DNA from 3 places in the Kitasatospora sp. NPDC058162 genome. Region 2 is predicted to be linked to each of the others. Evidence: riboswitches for the same ligand, from Rfam matches in the RefSeq annotation. Region 2 holds a riboswitch; each other region holds the start of a gene.
What was found. A riboswitch is a leader RNA that binds a small molecule or an ion and turns the genes downstream of it on or off. The one in region 2 is predicted to bind thiamine pyrophosphate.
Positions count from the first base shown of each region.

Region 1 (5,609 bases), 220 kb from region 2:
CCGCCCAAGCCTGACAGGCGCCCCGCCGCGGGGGAAGCTCCCATCGGACGAGTTGGTGTTGAATGCCCCTGGTCCTGGAGGTGGACGGGGCGGAGCCGACGGGCGGGGGCCCGGCGGCCGCGGCGGTGGTGACGGACGAAGGAGGACGGCAGCGGTGAAGGTGTTCCGGCTGGACGAACTGGACGCCGAGCGGGCGGCCAACGACGGTGCGTACCTGCGGTTCCTGCGCGAACCGCGGATGTCCGCCGGGCTGTACGCGCTCGCCCCCGGCGACACCGACACCCAGACCGCGCACGACCAGGACGAGATCTACCAGGTGATCAGCGGCCGCGCCGAGTTGACGGTCGGCGCCGAGACCACGACCGTCGGGCGCGGCACCGTGGTGTACGTCCCGGCCGGCACCCCGCACCGGTTCCACCACATCACCGAGGAACTGCGGGTGCTGGTGGTGTTCTCCCCGCCGGAGGACTGAGGACCGGCCCCACGGTCGTTATGGTCGTTCGCATGACCCGTAGCCTCACCGACGAGCTCTGGGCGTCGATCGAGCCGATCTACGCCGAGATCCTCGCCCACCCCTTCATCGGCGGCCTCACCGACGGCACCCTGCCGCGCGAGGCCTTCCGCCACTTCGTCGTCCAGGACTCGCACTACCTGCGCGACTACGCCCGCGCCCTCGCCGTCTGCGCCGCCAAGGCCCCCGGCGAGGCGGACGTCCGGGCCTTCGCCGACGACGCGGTCGGCGCGCTGGCCGCCGAGCAGGGCATGCACGCCGAGTTCCTGACCGCCTTCGGCGGCACCGCCGCCGAGGCCGCCGCCGAACCGGTGCTGCCGACCACCCGCGCCTACACCAGCTACCTGCTGGCCACCGTCTACGGCGGCTCCTTCGCCGAGGCGCTCGGCGCGGTGCTGCCGTGCTACTGGATCTACGCCCGGGTCGGCGAGGCACTGCTCGCCCAGGGCTCCCCCGACCCGCTGTACGCCAAGTGGATCGCCACCTACGGCGACGAGGCCTTCCAGTCCGTGGTCCGCCGGGTGCTGGCGCTCACCGACCGGCTCGGCGAGGAGCTCTCGGCGGCCGAACGCCGCCGGGTGGTCGAGCACTTCGGGACCACCTCGCGCTACGAGTGGATGTTCTGGGACGCCGCCTGGCGCGGGGAGCGCTGGCCGGTCTGATCCGGCACCCCCCGCCGTTTCTCGGGGGTCCCCCCGGGGGGTCGGATCGGGGTGATCTAGGGGTTCTCTCCGGGCCGTTGGCCCTCGTTACGGCGCCCGCGCCACCGTACGATCGAAGCATCGAAAGCAAGCGGGATGCGGTTACCGGACGGCGGCCGACCCGAGGGGAGAAGAGGAACCGACATGGCTGAGCTCTGGAAGTCGCTGCCCTCCTGGGTGCGCAACATCGTCATCCCGGTGCTGGTCCTGGTGCTGGCCTGGAACATCATCGCCTTCGTGTTCGGCGTGGTCGGCGCCCTGCTGAGCATCGTGATCAAGCTGCTGGTGGTCGTCGGCATCGCCGCCGCCGTGGTGATCCTGGTCAAGAAGGCCGCCAAGGGCTGACCCCGCTCCGCGCGCCGCGCGGAGCACTCCCGGAGGCCCGGCACCCCGTCCGCGGGGGCCGGGCCTCGGCCTTTTCCCCGGTCGGTTCCCCGCCGGTTCCCCACCGGTTCCGTTCGGAGACCGTCTGGACCTGCGGCGATCGGCTCGCTACGGTGTTGGGCGTCATGTGCAGGCAACACCGCCTGCGACGCGGGAGCTCGGAGCACCGGGCTGAGAGGGCGCTGACCGGACCGTCGACGGACGGACCGACGGCTGCGTCGACCGCAGGAACCTGGACCGGGTAATGCCGGCGTAGGGAGTAGAGGTCAGATGACCACGTTCGACGCACAGCCGCAGTCTGCCCAGAGCGCCCCCAGCAGCGAGCGCACGGGCTACCCGACCCCGGCCTGGCGCAAGGCCTACCGCGACGGATCCCGCCCCGACCTGCGGGTCCCGTTCCGCGAGGTGCAGCTCACCAACGGCCGGACCGTCCCGCTGTACGACACCTCCGGCCCGTACACCGACCCGGCGTACGAGCCCGACGTGCGCCGCGGCCTGCCCGCCCTGCGCGACTCCTGGATCCGCCTGCGCGGCGACGTCGAGGAGTACGACGGCCGCGAGGCGCGCCCCGAGGACGACGGGATCAAGCACACCTCCCCGCGCGGCGGCAACCTGCGCAACCTGGACGCCGTCTTCCCCGGCCGCCCGCGCCGCCCGCTGCGCGGCCGCGGTGGCGCCGCCGTCACCCAACTCGCTTACGCCAAGCGGGGCGTGGTGACGCCGGAGATGGAGTTCGTGGCGCTGCGCGAAGGCCTGGAGCCGGAGTTCGTCCGGGACGAGGTGGCCCGCGGCCGCGCCGTCATCCCGGTCAACGTGAACCACCCCGAGGTGGAGCCGGCCATCATCGGCACCAACTTCCTGGTGAAGATCAACGCCAACATCGGCAACTCCGCCGTCACCTCCTCGATCGAGGAGGAGGTGGAGAAGATGACCTGGGCCACCCGCTGGGGCGCCGACACCGTCATGGACCTCTCCACCGGCCGCAACATCCACACCACCCGCGAGTGGATCCTGCGCAACTCCCCCGTGCCGATCGGCACCGTGCCGCTCTACCAGGCCCTGGAGAAGGTCGACGGCAAGGCCGAGGAGCTGAGCTGGGAGGTCTACCGGGACACCATCATCGAGCAGTGCGAGCAGGGCGTCGACTACATGACCGTCCACGCCGGCGTGCTGCTGCGGTACGTCCCGCTCACCGCGCGCCGCAAGACCGGCATCGTCTCGCGCGGCGGCTCGATCATGGCCGCCTGGTGCCTGGCGCACCACCAGGAGAACTTCCTCTACACCAACTTCGAGGAACTCTGCGACATCCTCGCCGCCTACGACGTCACCTTCTCGCTCGGTGACGGCCTGCGCCCCGGCTCCATCGCCGACGCCAACGACGAGGCCCAGTTCGCCGAACTGCAGACCCTCGGCGAGCTCGGCCGGATCGCCCGCGAGCGCGACGTCCAGGTGATGATCGAGGGCCCGGGCCACGTCCCGATGAACAAGATCAAGGAGAACATGGATCTCCAGAAGGAGATCTGCGACGAGGCGCCGTTCTACACCCTCGGCCCCCTCACCACCGACGTCGCCCCCGGCTACGACCACATCACCTCGGGCATCGGCGCCGCCATGATCGCCTGGTGGGGCACCGCGATGCTCTGCTACGTCACGCCCAAGGAGCACCTGGGCCTGCCCAACCGGGACGACGTCAAGACCGGCGTGATCACCTACAAGATCGCGGCCCACGCCGCCGACCTCGCCAAGGGCCACCCCGGCGCCCAGGCCTGGGACGACGCCCTCTCCGACGCCCGCTTCGAGTTCCGCTGGGAGGACCAGTTCAACCTGGCCCTCGACCCGGAGACCGCCCGCGAGTTCCACGACGAGACCCTCCCCGCCGAACCCGCCAAGACGGCCCACTTCTGCTCGATGTGCGGCCCGAAGTTCTGCTCGATGAAGATCAGCCAGAAGATCCGCGACGAGCACGGCGACGGCTCCACGGCCGTCTCCAGCGACTTCGACGCTGAGGCGCTGGCCGGCATGCAGGCCAAGTCCGAGGAGTTCGCCGCCCAGGGCAACCGGGTGTACCTCCCGCTGGCCGACTGACATCGCACCGACGCAGGCGCTGCTCCAGGGACGGTTCCTGGAGCAGCGCTTCGGGGTGGCGGGCTCCGGCCTCCGGGCTGGTGCCGGTCCGGCGGCAGGGCCGTTGCCGCGCGGAAATCCGCTCGGTGACGCGGGGCCGTGCCTGGGATGATCCGTGCCGTGAAGCCCTGGAATGCCTTGAGCCCGGCCGAGCAGACGCTGATGCGCTGTGGTCTGTGGCAGTCGTGTCTGGCCGGAACGGCCCAGCAGTACGGAATTGATCTCCGGTGGGCCGGGGCGAACGATGCTCCGCCGCTGCGCAGCTACACCCGGGACGAACAGCGCGCTCTGGTACCGCAGTTGGCTGCGGTTGCGCTGGACCTCGTCGAGCGCGGCCTGCTCACCGTCCGGACCCGGCAGGGGCTCGGTGCTGCCCCGACCGATCCCGTGGTGACCGGCCCGGCGCTCCGGGAGGTTCTCGCCGAGCCGGCCAACTGGCTCTGGAGCCCGAAGACGGCAGTGACGTTCGACCTGCACGCCACCGAGTCCGCACGCGAGTCGTGGCACGCGAGCGCGCTTCCGGCTCCGACCGGTGACGGTCTGCCCGCCTGGGACGAGCTCTCCCGCGAGCAACAGAGGGTGCTGATCTCTGCCGCCGAGTTCAGCGGCATGCTCACCGGGCCGTTCGGCATCTGGGAGGACCTGCCGACCGAGCTGACCGGCGTGGAGCTCTCCGAGTGGGTCGATCGCCAGCTCGCTCCCCTGCTCCCGTACGTGCGTGAGGGCTGGCTCGAGGTCCGCCACTTCCCCGTGGAGACGGGCGAGGCCTTCACGGTGATACCGCTCGAAGACCTCCGAACCGCCTTCGCGGACCGCTCCCTCCGCTGCGACGACGCCGAGGAGTGGGTGGGGCTCCGCTGTGTCTTCACGTACGAGGGCCTGGCTGTCTGGCGGAGTCCGGACGGGGGTGTGGCGGAATAGCGTGGGAGACAGCCGAGGACATTTCGTACACCGGCATCAGCGCCGACGTCGCCCTGGGTCGTGATGGGTCCCGCGTGGACCGGACGGGCGGCTCCTGATGATGCCGATTCCTCTCCCCAGCTCCGCCGCTCCAGGGCCGTGGACGGTGCCCGGTACTCCGCTGCTGCCGCGGCTGGAGCTCGAGCCGACGATGTCGCGGCAGGGCGTCTTCGACGGTGCCTGGTGGCCCCGCTCGGACCGGGTGCTGGCGGAACTGCCGGACCTGATCACCGCGCTCGGTGCCCACTTCGGGCGCATCGTCCGGGTCGGTCTGGACACCTCGGCGTGGAGCGGAGTGCCCCGGTCGGTCGCGGCGAACGGCCTGACGATCAAGATCAACTGGTTCACCGGCAGCGACGCGACGATCAGCGTCACCCGGGGCTTCCAGGACCACTTCCTGCTGCTGGTGGTGCCGCCCGGCACCGCCCCGGCGACGGCGGCTTCCGCGATGGCCGGCGCCTCGGCGACCGGGAACCACACCCCGGCCGCGGAGCTCCTGCTCGGCTGACGGCCGGCGAAGGATCTCCGCGAAGAATTTTCCCGGAGGGCGATGAGTTCTCGACGCGACTCCGGTCTACCCCTGTGCAAGCGACGATGTGATTGCTGAGGGGATACCGGGATGACCGAGATGACTGCGACGACCGAGATGACCGAGGGCCTGGGCGAGCTGACCCTCACCCGGGAGCTGCCGGGCACGCCGGCCGACGTGTTCCGGGCGTACGTCGAGCCGGAGCAGTTCGTCCGCTTCTGGGGCCCGGTGGGCACCCACGTGCCGCTGGACACGGTGACCATCGAGCCGGAGGTGGGCGGGCGCTACGACAGCACCATGGTCATCGAGGCCACCGGTGACCGGTACCCGCTGAAGGCGCGGATCACCGAGATCCGGCCCGACGAGTCCTTCACGATGGCGGTGGACGGCACCGCGATGC
Region 1 covers NZ_JBHVUS010000004.1:170,096-175,704, reverse strand. The annotation lists gene ACFVXG_RS09935 (cupin domain-containing protein) at 155-472, shown strand; gene tenA (thiaminase II) at 505-1,173, shown strand; gene ACFVXG_RS09925 (DUF5326 family protein) at 1,357-1,557, shown strand; TPP riboswitch at 1,737-1,872, shown strand; gene thiC (phosphomethylpyrimidine synthase ThiC) at 1,867-3,681, shown strand; gene ACFVXG_RS09915 (hypothetical protein) at 3,829-4,641, shown strand; gene ACFVXG_RS09910 (DUF5994 family protein) at 4,787-5,188, shown strand; gene ACFVXG_RS09905 (SRPBCC domain-containing protein) at 5,300-5,609, shown strand, end outside.
Region 1: linked by a shared signal. The riboswitch ahead of thiC (phosphomethylpyrimidine synthase ThiC) and the one ahead of ACFVXG_RS10885 (purine-cytosine permease family protein) in region 2 are both predicted to bind thiamine pyrophosphate.

Region 2 (5,609 bases):
GATCACGTCGCCCGGCTTGAGGCCGGCCTTGTCGGCGGCGCCGCCGGGGGTGACGGCGGGCTGGCCCTGGACGTCGCGGGTCTGGATCTGCGCGCCGTCGCCCTTGTAGTCGTCGTTGCGCAGCACGTCGAGCTTGGCGTAGACCGGCTTGCCGGTCTTGATCAGGGTGTCCGCGACCCACCGGGCCTGGTTGATCGGGATGGCGAAGCCCAGGCCGATGCTGCCGGCCCGGCCGTTGGCGGAGGCGTTGGACTGGATCGCCGAGTTGATGCCCATCACCGCGCCGCTGGAGTCGAGCAGCGGGCCGCCGGAGTTGCCGGGGTTGATCGAGGCGTCGGTCTGCAGGGCGTTCATGTACGAGGCCTGCGAGCCGGTCTCGTCGCCGGAGGCGACCGGACGGTCCTTGGCGCTGACGATGCCGCTGGTGACGGTGGACTCCAGGCCGTACGGCGCACCGATCGCGATGGTGGTGTCGCCGACGTTGACCTTGTCGGAGTCGGCCAGCGGCAGCGGTGCCAGCTTGCTCTTCGGCGGGTTGTCGATCTTGACCACGGCCACGTCGTAGCCCGCGGCGTTGCCCAGCACGGAGGCGCCGTAGGACGTGCCGTCGGCGAACTTGACGGTCAGTTTGCCGCCGTTGAGGGCCGGCGCGACCACGTGGTTGTTGGTGAGGATGTGGCCCTCGGTGTCGAAGACGAAGCCGGTACCGGTGCCCGACTCGCTGCTGTTCTGCGCCTTGATGGTGACGACGCTGGGCAGCGCGGTCTTGGCGATGGCGGCGATCGACCCGGGGATCGGCTCGTTCTTCTGGGTGTTGCTGGCCTGGACGGTGGTGCTGCGGTGGTCGTCCGCCGAGTTGCTGCTGTTGTTGTGGTCGGTGGCGACCACGCCGACCGCACCGCCCGCGATGCCGGCGACCAGCGCGACGGCCGCGAGCAGGGCGACCAGGCCGCCGCGCTTCTTGCGCGGGCCGCCGGGGCCGCCCGGACCACCGGGGTACTCGCCCGGGTAGCCGAGCGGACCGCCCGGGCCGCCGGGGTAGCCCGCGCCGCCGGAGGCGGCGTCGTGGCCGGCGCCCCAGCCGCCGAGCGGCTGACCGGCGCCGAAGGGGTGGTGGGCGTGCGCGGCGGGCGCGCCGTACGGCTCTGCGGCCGGAGCGCCGTACGGCTCCTGCGCGTTGGCGGCCGGGACGCCGTAGCCCTCGTGGGCGCCGGCGGCGGGCACGCCGTGGGTCGGGGTCGCGTACGGGTTGGTGCCCGGGGTGCCCGGCGGCAGCGCGGGCGCGGCCGGGGCGGGGGCGTGCGCGGCGGCCGGGGCCGGAGCCTCGACCGGAGCCGGCGCGGGCGCGGCGGGCGGCGCGGGCGGCAGCACCGGCGGCGGGGCGTCGATGTAGCCGGTGACCGGGTCGACGGCCGGCTCCTCGACGGCGGGGGCGGCCGGGGCCTCCGGCGCGGGGACCTTGGTGAAGGCGACGGTGGGCTTGTGCCCGCCCTCGACCGGGGCGGCCTCGGCCACGGCGGGCTCGACGACAGCGGGCTCGACGGCGGCGGGCTCGGCCACGGCGGGCTCGACGGCCGGCTCCGGGACCCGGCTGAACGCCATGGTCGGCTGGTGCCCGCTGTCGGCCGGAGCGCCGTCGACCGGGGCGGCGGCCGGAGCCGCGGACCCGTCGGCGGGCTCAGCCACGGGCTCAGCCTTGGGCTCGGGCACCCGGCTGAAGGCCATGGTCGGCTTGTGGCCGCCCTGAGCGGTGCCGTCGGACGCGGCACCCGCCGCCTCCGGAGCCCCCGCGGGCTGCTCCCCCTGCGGCCCGGTGGGCCCAACCTCGCGCTCGGTGCTCACGGACGACCTCCATAGCTGACAGAACCAAGGACCATAGTTTTTCGCACCGGCGATTCGATTGCCGTAAGGACCCCTCTGAATAACTCATAAGAATCCTTAGCCGCCGCCGACGACCGGGGCTCCCCACCCCCGCCCGGCGTCCCGCGATGCGGACCGCGCACCCCGTGGCCTTTGGCGTTCGTACCCGTGCCGGTTAGCCTGTCGCTCCAAACTGACACGCGGGAGCTTGGACCGACCAGGCTGAGAGTGCGCATGTCGACCGTACGCCAGGCCAGTGACCGGCGGACCGTCGAGGGGGCGCTGACCGCCGGAACCTGTCCGGGTAATGCCGGCGTAGGGAGTATCGGCCATGCCGCCTGCTTCGCCATCCTCTTCTTCGGGCGCGCCCGCGTCCAAGGATTTCCCCGACCACCCCGCCGGTTCGGCCGCGGCCACCGCGCTGGTCGACCACCGCGTCGAGGCGCCGCTGGTCCTCGACACCGAGCCGCCGCGCACCCTGCGCTTCCGGGACCACTTCGCGCTCTGGATGAACCTCGGCGTCAGCCTGATCGGCTTCTCCACCGCCGCGACCGTGCTCGGCGCCAAGGGCAGCGAGCTGTCGCTGGCCGCCGCGGTGACGGCGATCGTGGCCGGCACCGCGGTCGGCACCGCGATGCTCGGCGTGGCCGCGCTGATCGGCGCCCGCACCGGCGCCCCGGCGATGGCCAACCTGCGCGGCCTGTTCGGCACCCGGCTGTCCTACCTGCCGACCGTGCTGAACATCGTCCAGTGCGTCGGCTGGGGCGTGTTCGAGCTGCTGACCATCGCGGCGGGCGCGCAGACCGTCGCCCACACCGGCGGCTACCGCTGGCTGTTCGTGCTGCTCGCGGGCGCGCTGACCACCGTCCTGACGATCTGGCCGCTGGGCTCGATCGCCGTGCTGCGCCGCTTCGTCGCCGCGGCGGTCGGGGTCGCGATGGTGTACTTCACCGTCCAGCTGGGCCGGCAGGGCGTGCCGGACCCGGGCGCAGGCAACTGGCACGGCTTCCTGGGCGCCACCGACGCGATGATCGCGGTGTCGATCTCCTTCGTCCCGATGGCCGCCGACTACACCCGGCACTCGCGCACCCCGCGCTCCTCCTTCTGGGGCAGCTTCTCCGGCTACACCGTCGCCCAGGTCTGGTGCTACGTGCTCGGCCTGATGGCGCTGCTGCAGTCCGACGGCGACCCGAGCCGGATCTTCGACTCCTTCCTCGGCGTCTGGGCCGGCTGGCTGTTCCTGCTGGTGCTGGTGCTGCGCGAGACCGACCAGTCCTTCGCCAACGTCTACTCGACCGCGATGTCGCTGCAGAACCTGCTGCCGCGGGTGGACCGCCGGGTGCTGAGCGGCGGGATCGGCGTGCTGACCACCGTGCTGGCGCTGCGGATCGACCGCTTCACCGACACCTACAGCAACTTCCTCGGCCTGATCGGCTCGGTCTTCGTGCCGCTGCTGGCGGTGCTGGCGGTGGACTACTTCTTCGGCGCCGGCCGGCACGGCTGGGACCTCTCCGAGCGGGCGCCGTCCCGCTGGCTGATGCTGCTGCCGTGGGTGCTGGGCTTCGCCGTCTACCAGTTCATCGCGCCGACCGCGGTGGCCGACTGGTGGGTCAACTTCTGGACCTCGGCGCAGGAAGCCCTGCACTTCACCCCGCAGGAGTGGACCTCGGCCTCGCTGTTCGCCTTCCTGGTGCCGGCGCTGGTCACCTGGGCCCTCACCCCGCTGACCCGCCGCACCGCCCGGGCCTGAGCGACCGGAGGCGGAGCCGGCCCCGCAGGTTGGCACCGGCTTCGCCCCCGGTTCACCCCCGCCCCCTATCGTTGGGGCCGTGACCAGCCCAGACCTGCCCTCGGCGGCGGCGCGCACCGCGCCCTCCGTCCAGGTGATCGCCCACCGCGGTTCCTCCCACGCCCTGCCCGAGCACACCCTCGCGGCGTACCGGCGCGCGCTCGACGAGGGCGCGGACGCCGTCGAGTGCGACGTCCGGGTGACGGCCGACGGCCACCTGGTCTGCGTGCACGACCGCCGGATCGGCCGGGTCTCGAACGGCCGGGGCACCGTCTCCGCGATGACCCTGGCCGAGCTGGAGGCGTACGACTTTGGCGCCTGGAAGACCGGCCGGCCCAGCACCGACCCCGAGCTGCGCGGCGTGCTGCGGCTGGACCGGCTGCTGGAGCTGGTGGTGGACTGCGGCCGCCCGGTGGACCTGGCGATCGAGACCAAGCACCCGGTGCGCTTCCGCGGCCGGGTCGAGGCCGAGCTGCTGCGCACCCTGGAGCGGTACAAGATCGGCGCCACCCGGGAGGGCGACCGCCCGTCCGCCCGGATCATGAGCTTCTCCTCGATCGCGCTGAACCGGGTGACCGCCGCCGCGCCCGAGTACGGGCGGGTGTTCCTGATCGAACGGATGCTGCCGCTGCTCGGCCGGCTCCGCCCCGGGCAGCCGCTGCCGGGCGGGGCGCGGATCGCCGGTCCGGGCATCGAGCTGATCAAGGCCAAGCCGCAGCTGGTCCCCCGGCTGCGCGAGCTGGGCCACGAGGTGCACGTGTGGACGGTGGACGAGCCGGCCGACGTCGAGCTCTGCCTGGAGCTCGGGGTCTCCGCGATCATCACCAACAAGCCCGCCGAGGTCCTGGCCCAGCTCGGCCGCTGAGCCGGGGCCGGCGGTCCGGCCGTACCCGGGGAACCTGATCACCGTCGTCGGCAGTCAAACCTTCCGCGCACGTTATTGCCGGAATTCTTGCGTTCGGGCGACGGAGGGTGAGCACGGAATGACCTCTTGTCGACCCTGAGTCGCATCGCTCGAAATGGGCTCGCAGGATCCTCCGACGGTCGTTTCCGACGCATTACCAAGGGGCATCTCTCCCTCGGCATACGCTGAAGGAGGTCCGGGGGTGGCGTTGATGGTGGCGCGTGAAGTGCCGACTTCATCGACCATGGCAGTGCCGCACGGCCCAGCGAGTGTCGGGGTCGCACGGCGCCGACTGCGTCGAGATCTGGGTGACCGGCAGATACCGGAACCGGTCATCGATGATGCTGTTCTGATCCTTTCCGAACTGTTGAGCAACGCCTGTCGATACGCCCGTCCGCTCGGCCCGCTGCCCGCCCTGGGCCGCGGTGCCCGGGCCGAGGTGGTGGACCAGGTGCTGGTCGGCGTCCCCTCCCGGACGCACCCGGCGCCGGGCGGCCGGGAGTCCGAGGACGGCGCGACCGAGGACGGTGCGACCGAGCCGGACGGCGGCGTGCTGGTCCGCTGGCAGATGCACGCCGACGGCGTGCTCACCCTGGAGGTCACCGACGGCGGCGCGGCCACCCGGCCGCTGCCCGCCAGCCCCTCGCTGACCTCGCGCGGAGGCCGCGGCCTGGCCATCGTCGACCAGCTGGCCAGCGACTGGGGCGTCCGCGACGCGCCCGGCGAGGTCACGGTCTGGGCGGCGCTGCCCGCCCGCGCCCGGCACGCCCGGCGCACCGGGGGCGACACCGCCCGCAGCGCGTAGGCGTACCGGCGGACGCCCGACGGGCTCCCGGGCGTACGGCGCCCGCCCCGGCGCGTTGCCGCGTGCCCGGGGAACGTCAGTAGGCTTCCCGGTGAAAAGGACCACCGTCCCCGGGAGAGCCGCAGCATGGGCAAGAAGGCCGCCAAGAAGGCGCCGCAGCGCCAGTCCACCACCGCCGTCACGGGCGAGATCCCCGTGGTCGGGGCCCGCGAGGACTGCCCCTGCGGCTCGGGCCGCCGCTACAAGGCGTG
Region 2 covers NZ_JBHVUS010000004.1:386,492-392,100, reverse strand. The annotation lists gene ACFVXG_RS10890 (S1C family serine protease) at 1-1,842, opposite strand, end outside; TPP riboswitch at 2,051-2,199, shown strand; gene ACFVXG_RS10885 (purine-cytosine permease family protein) at 2,192-3,610, shown strand; gene ACFVXG_RS10880 (glycerophosphodiester phosphodiesterase family protein) at 3,690-4,514, shown strand; gene ACFVXG_RS10875 (ATP-binding protein) at 4,756-5,358, shown strand; gene ACFVXG_RS10870 (DUF5926 family protein) at 5,485-5,609, shown strand, end outside.

Region 3 (5,609 bases), on a different contig from region 2:
TGCCGGTGACGTCCGGCACGGCGATCCGCTTGGGGCCCTTGGAGAGGGTGACCGTCACCGAGTCGCTCTTGCGGGTGCGCGCGCCCACCCCGGGGTCGGTGGAGATCACCTGTCCGGCCGGGACGGACTCGCTGAACACCTCGACGAACCGGCCGTGCATGCCCTCCCCGTCCAGGATCCGCTGCGCCTGCGCCCGGTCCTTGCCGAGCACGCTCGGCACCGAGCCGTACAGCCCCTCGGAGATCCCGTACGTGACGCCGCCGACCGCCAGTACCAGGGCGGTCAGCGCGGCTGCCCAGATCAGCGGCTTGCGCGGGAGGCGGCGCGTCCGGCCCGGCCGGCGGGGCCGGACCGGGGTCGGCTCGTCGTACGGGCGGGGCTCGACCAGCAGCTGGTCCATCAGCTCGGCCGGTACGTCCAGCACGCTGGTGCGCTCCGCGGGCGGGGCGTCGACGGGCCGGGGCAGCGGCTGGATCACCGAGGTCGGCTCGCTGGTCGGGTAGCGCGGGCTGGGCCGGGTGGAGGCGGGCGGCTCGGCGTCCAGCTCCTCGGGGGTGAGCGTGCGGCGGACCCGCTGGAGGGCGGCGAGCAGCTCCACCGCGTCGTACGGGCGGGCGTCGGCGGCCCGGGCACAGGCACCGGCCACTATGGCGTCCAGGGCCGGGGCGACGGCGGGGGCGGTCAGCGAGGGGGCGGGGACGTCCTCGTGCAGGTGCTTGTACATGACCTGGACGGGGTTGTCGCCGGTGTGCGGGCGGCGGCCGGTGAGCATCTCGTACAGCAGGATGCCGGCCGCGTAGACGTCGACCCGCTGGTCGGTCGGGGCGTCCGGGAGGATCTGCTCGGGGGCCAGGTAGGAGACCGTGCCCATGACCGTGCCGCCGGTGGCGGTGCTGGTCGAGGTGGGCGCGCCGTCGGCGCTGCCGAGCACCCGGACCAGGCCGAAGTCGGCGACCTTGACCAGGCCGCTCTCGGTGATCAGCACGTTCTCCGGCTTGACGTCCCGGTGCACCAGCCCGGCCCGGTGGGCGGCGCCGAGGGCGGCGAGCACCGGCTCCAGCACGTCCAGCGCGGCCCGGACGGACAGCGCGCCGCGGTCGCGCAGCAGGTCGCGCAGGGTGCGGCCGGGCACGTACTCCATGGCGAGGAAAACGTTTCCGCCGTCCGCGCCCTGGTCGAAGACGTTGACCACGTTGGGGTGGGAGAGCTTGGCGACCGCCTTGGCCTCGCGGATGAAGCGGGCGGTGAAGCCCTCGTCCCCGGCCAGCTGGGGGTGCATCACCTTGAGGGCGACCACCCGGTCCAGCCGGGTGTCGGTGCCCCGGTAGACGGTGGACATCCCGCCGGTCGCGATGCGCCGCTCGACCCGGTACCGGTTGTCGAGCACGGTACCGATCAGGGGGTCGTGCAATGCCATGTCCACCCGGGGGAGTCTAGTGGGGCGGGCGGAGGCCGGTCCCGGCGGACACCGCCTCCGGGACCGGCTTGTGACATGCGGGACGGGCCCGCGGCGGTTCAGAACGCCGGCCGCTCCCGGGTGTCCAGGTCGGCCCGGCCGGCCATCGCCGAGGAGGCCTCGGCGTGGAAGCGGCGCGGGATGCGGCCGGCCCGGTGGGCGAGCCGGCCCGCCTCGGCGGCGTGCCGCATCGCCTCGGCCATCAGCACCGGGTCCTGAGCCCGGGTCACCGCGGAGGCGAGCATCACCGCGGCGCAGCCCAGCTCCATCGCCAGCGCGACGTCGGAGGCGGTGCCGGCGCCGGCGTCCAGGATCACCGGGACGCCGGCGCCCTCCACGATCAGCTGGAAGTTGTGCGGGTTGCGGATGCCCAGCCCGGAGCCGATCGGCGAGCCCAGCGGCATGATCGCCGCGCAGCCGACGTCCTCCAGCTTGCGGGCCAGCACCGGGTCGTCGTTGGTGTACGGGAGCACCGTGAAGCCGTCGTCGACCAGCGTCTCGGCGGCGTCCAGCAGCTCGATCGGGTCCGGCAGCAGGGTGCGCTCGTCGGCGATCACCTCCAGCTTCACCCAGTCGGTGCCGAGCGCCTCGCGGGCCAGCCGGGCGGTCAGCACGGCCTCGCCGGCGGTGAAGCAGCCGGCCGTGTTGGGCAGCACCCGGATGCCGTTGCGGGTCAGCACGTCCAGGACGGAGCCCTGGGTGCCCGCGTCGACCCGGCGCATGGCCACGGTGGTCAGCTCGGTGCCGGAGGCGAGCAGGGCGCGCTCCAGGACCTCCAGGCTCGGCGCACCGCCGGTGCCCATGATGAGCCGGGAGGAGAAGGTCGTCCCGGCGATGGTCAGCAGGTCGTCGGCCATGGTTCAGCCTCCCTGGACGGCGGTCAGGATCTCGATCCGGTCGCCGCTGTCCAGCGTCGTCCCGGGCCACGAACTGCGCGGCACCACGGCCTCGTTGAGGGCGGCGGCGACACCGGTGTTGGCGGCGCTGACGGTGGCCACCAGTTCGGCGAGGGTGGTGGTGGCGGGCACCCGGCGGGGCTCGCCGTTGACGGTCAGGTCGATCTCGGTCAGGGCGATCTCGGTCATGCGGAGGCCTTCGCGACGGGGGATGCGGGGGAGAACCGGGTGGGCGCGAACGGCCTTGCCGGCTGGGGGACTTCGCCGGTCGCCAGGTAGTCGGCGAGCAGGTCGGCGGTCACCGGGGTGAGCAGGACGCCGTTGCGGTAGTGGCCGGTGGCGGCGACCAGTCCGGGCAGGTCGGTCGGGCCCAGCAGCGGGGCGTTGTCCGGCGAGCCGGGGCGCAGCCCGGCGGAGGTCTCGACGAGCGGGAGTTCGGTGATCCCCGGGACCAACTCGTGGGCGTCACGCAGGAGTTCGTACACCCCGCCGGCGGTGACGGTGGTGTCGTAGCCCTGCTCCTCGGTGGTCGCGCCGATCACCAGCTCGCCGTTCTCCCGCGGCACCAGGTACAGGTGCCGGCCGCGCACCACCGCGCGGACGTTGCGGGACAGGAACGGCCGGTAGGCCTCCGGGATCCGCAGCCGGACGATCTGCCCCTTCACCGGGCGCACCGCGGGCAGCACCCCCTCGGGCAGGCCGGGCAGCCGGTGGCTGTGCGGGCCGGCGGCGAGGACCACCTGCTCGGCGGCCACGGACTCCCCGTCGTCCAGCCGGGCGCCGACCGCGCGGCCGCCGTCGACCAGCAGCTCGACGGCCTCGGCCCGGTGCAGCCGGACGCCGGCCCGCTCGCAGGCGGCGACCAGGGCGGTGAGCAGCCGGCGCGGATCGACCTGGTGGTCGTCCGCGGCGTGCAGGCCGCCGCGCACCCCGGGGGCGAGCATCGGCTCCAGCCGGCGGGCCTCCCGGCCGGTCAGCCAGCTGGAGTCCAGGCCCAGCCGCTGGTGGAAGGCGTACAGTTCGCGCAGTTCCGCGCGGTCGTCGGAGTCCAGCGCGACGGCGATGGTGCCGCACCGGCGGTAGCCGGTGTCCAGGCCGCCGCTGGCCTCGGTGAGCTCGGCGGCGAAGCCCTCGTACCGCCGGTTGGAGGCCATCCCCAGGTGCAGCAGCGGCTCCTCGCCGTACTGCAGCTCGGTGACCGGGGCGAGCATCCCGGCGGCGACGCCGGCCGCCCCCCGGCCGTGGCCGGGGTCGACCACGATCACGTTCCGCAGCCCGCGCTGCGCGGCGCGCCAGGCGACGGCGAGGCCGATGACGCCCCCGCCGATCACCAGCACGTCGGCGCGGCTGCCCGATGGCATGCGTGACAAAGCTGCTCTTCTCCCTTCGCCGGTATGACCCGGATCAGGTTCGGACGGTCGCAGGCCGTGTCAGCCCGCCTCTCAGCCCGGTCCGCCGGGCTCCCGTGTGGTGCCACCACCTTAGACCGACCGGCACATGGTGGGCGGCGTCACGCCGCCCGGGCTGTCGCCTGGACTGCGTTGTCGTCGGTCGTCGCAGCTCCGCTGCTACTCCCTCCTCCGCCTTGCCAGACTCGGCCCGGACGCCGCTCCTTCCTCCACCCACCATGTGCCGGTCGGTCTTAACGCCGGGGGTCAGCCTGGCCGAAGGGCCGTGTGAGGGGTGAGACGGGCGCGGGGGCACCGGCGGCGCTGGGTACAGTGACGGGCGTGGCAGAGCTGAGCGGAACGGACCGGGTGGTCGTCGTCGTCGGAGCCGGGCTGGCCGGGGCGCAGTGCGCCCTGAGGCTGCGGCAGGGCGGCTGGCGGGGGCGGATCGTCCTGGTCGGCGAGGAGCGGCACGCGCCGTACGACCGGCCGCCGCTCTCCAAGGACGTGCTGCTCGGCAAGGCCGACGCCACCACCCTGGACATCGACTACGGGCAGCTCGGCATCGAGCTGCTCACCGGCCGCCGCGCCACCGGCCTGACCCCGGGCGTGCTGCACACCGACGGCGGCGACCTGCCGTACGACTCCCTGGTGATCGCCACCGGCGCCACCCCGCGCGCCCTGCCCGGGGCCGAGCGCGCGCACCTGCTGCACACCCTGGACGACGCCCTGGCGCTGCGCGCCCTGCTGCGCCCCGGGCTGCGGCTGGTGCTGGTCGGCGCGGGCTGGATCGGGGCCGAGGTGTCCACCGCCGCGCGCCAGGCCGGCTGCGCGGTGACCGTGGTCGAGGCCGGTCCGGCGCCGGTGCCGGGCGCGCTGCCGACCGAGGTCGGCTCGGCGATGGCCGCCTGGTACGCCGAGGCCGGGGTCGAGCTGCGCTGCGGGGTCGGCGTGGCCGCCGTCGAGCCGGGGGCGGTGCTGCTGGCCGACGGCTCCCACCTGCCGGCCGACGAGGTGGTGGTCGGCATCGGAGCCGGGCCCGCGACCGGCTGGCTGGCCGGTTCGGGCGTCGAGCTGGACGCCGCCGGCGCGGTCGTGGTGGACGGGCGGCTGCGCACCGGTCTGCCCGGGGTGTTCGCGGCCGGGGACTGCGTCAGCTACCCGTCGGCCCGCTCCGGCGCCCGGCTGGCCGTGCAGCACTGGGACCACGCGCTGCAGTCCGGCGGGGCGGCGGCCGACGCCGTGCTCGGGGCGGACGCGCCGTACGACCCGGTGCCGTACTTCTGGTCCGAGCAGTTCGGGCGGATGGTCCAGTACGCCGGTCGGCACGCCGAGGGCGACGAACTGCTGTGGCGCGGCAGCCCGCGGGACGCCGCCTGGTCGGTGCTCTGGCTGCGCGACGGGGCGCCGAGCGCCCTGCTGACCGTGGACCGGCCGCGCGACCTCACCCAGGGCCGGAAGCTGATCGAACGCGGTGCGGTGCTCGACCGGGCGCTCGCCGCGGACCCCTCGGTGCCGCTCAAGGGAGCCGTCGCGGGGTAGTGCCTGGTGCGCGGCGGGCCGCGGAGGTGGCAGTCTGGTGACGTGAGTGAGATCGAAAGCAAGATTGAAGCCCTGGTCACCGACTGGATGTACCTGCCCGACATCTCGGAGCAGTGGGGGGTCCGGGTCACCGAAGTGCGTGACCTGGTCAAGAGCGGCGGCCTGGTCGCCGTCCGGCGCGGCCCGAACAAGTCGCTGCAGGTCCCGGCGGCGTTCATCGACGGTCCGGGCCTGGTCAAGCACCTGTCCGGCACCCTGACCGTCCTGCGGGACTGCGGGTACAACGACGCGGAGATCCTGGAGTGGCTCTTCACCGAGGACCCGTCG
Region 3 covers NZ_JBHVUS010000035.1:9,304-14,912, reverse strand. The annotation lists gene pknB (Stk1 family PASTA domain-containing Ser/Thr kinase) at 1-1,417, opposite strand, end outside; gene ACFVXG_RS37330 (thiazole synthase) at 1,516-2,313, opposite strand; gene thiS (sulfur carrier protein ThiS) at 2,317-2,541, opposite strand; gene thiO (glycine oxidase ThiO) at 2,538-3,713, opposite strand; TPP riboswitch at 3,717-3,829, opposite strand; gene ACFVXG_RS37315 (NAD(P)/FAD-dependent oxidoreductase) at 4,083-5,282, shown strand; gene ACFVXG_RS37310 (Rv2175c family DNA-binding protein) at 5,325-5,609, shown strand, end outside.
Region 3: linked by a shared signal. The riboswitch ahead of thiO (glycine oxidase ThiO) and the one ahead of ACFVXG_RS10885 (purine-cytosine permease family protein) in region 2 are both predicted to bind thiamine pyrophosphate.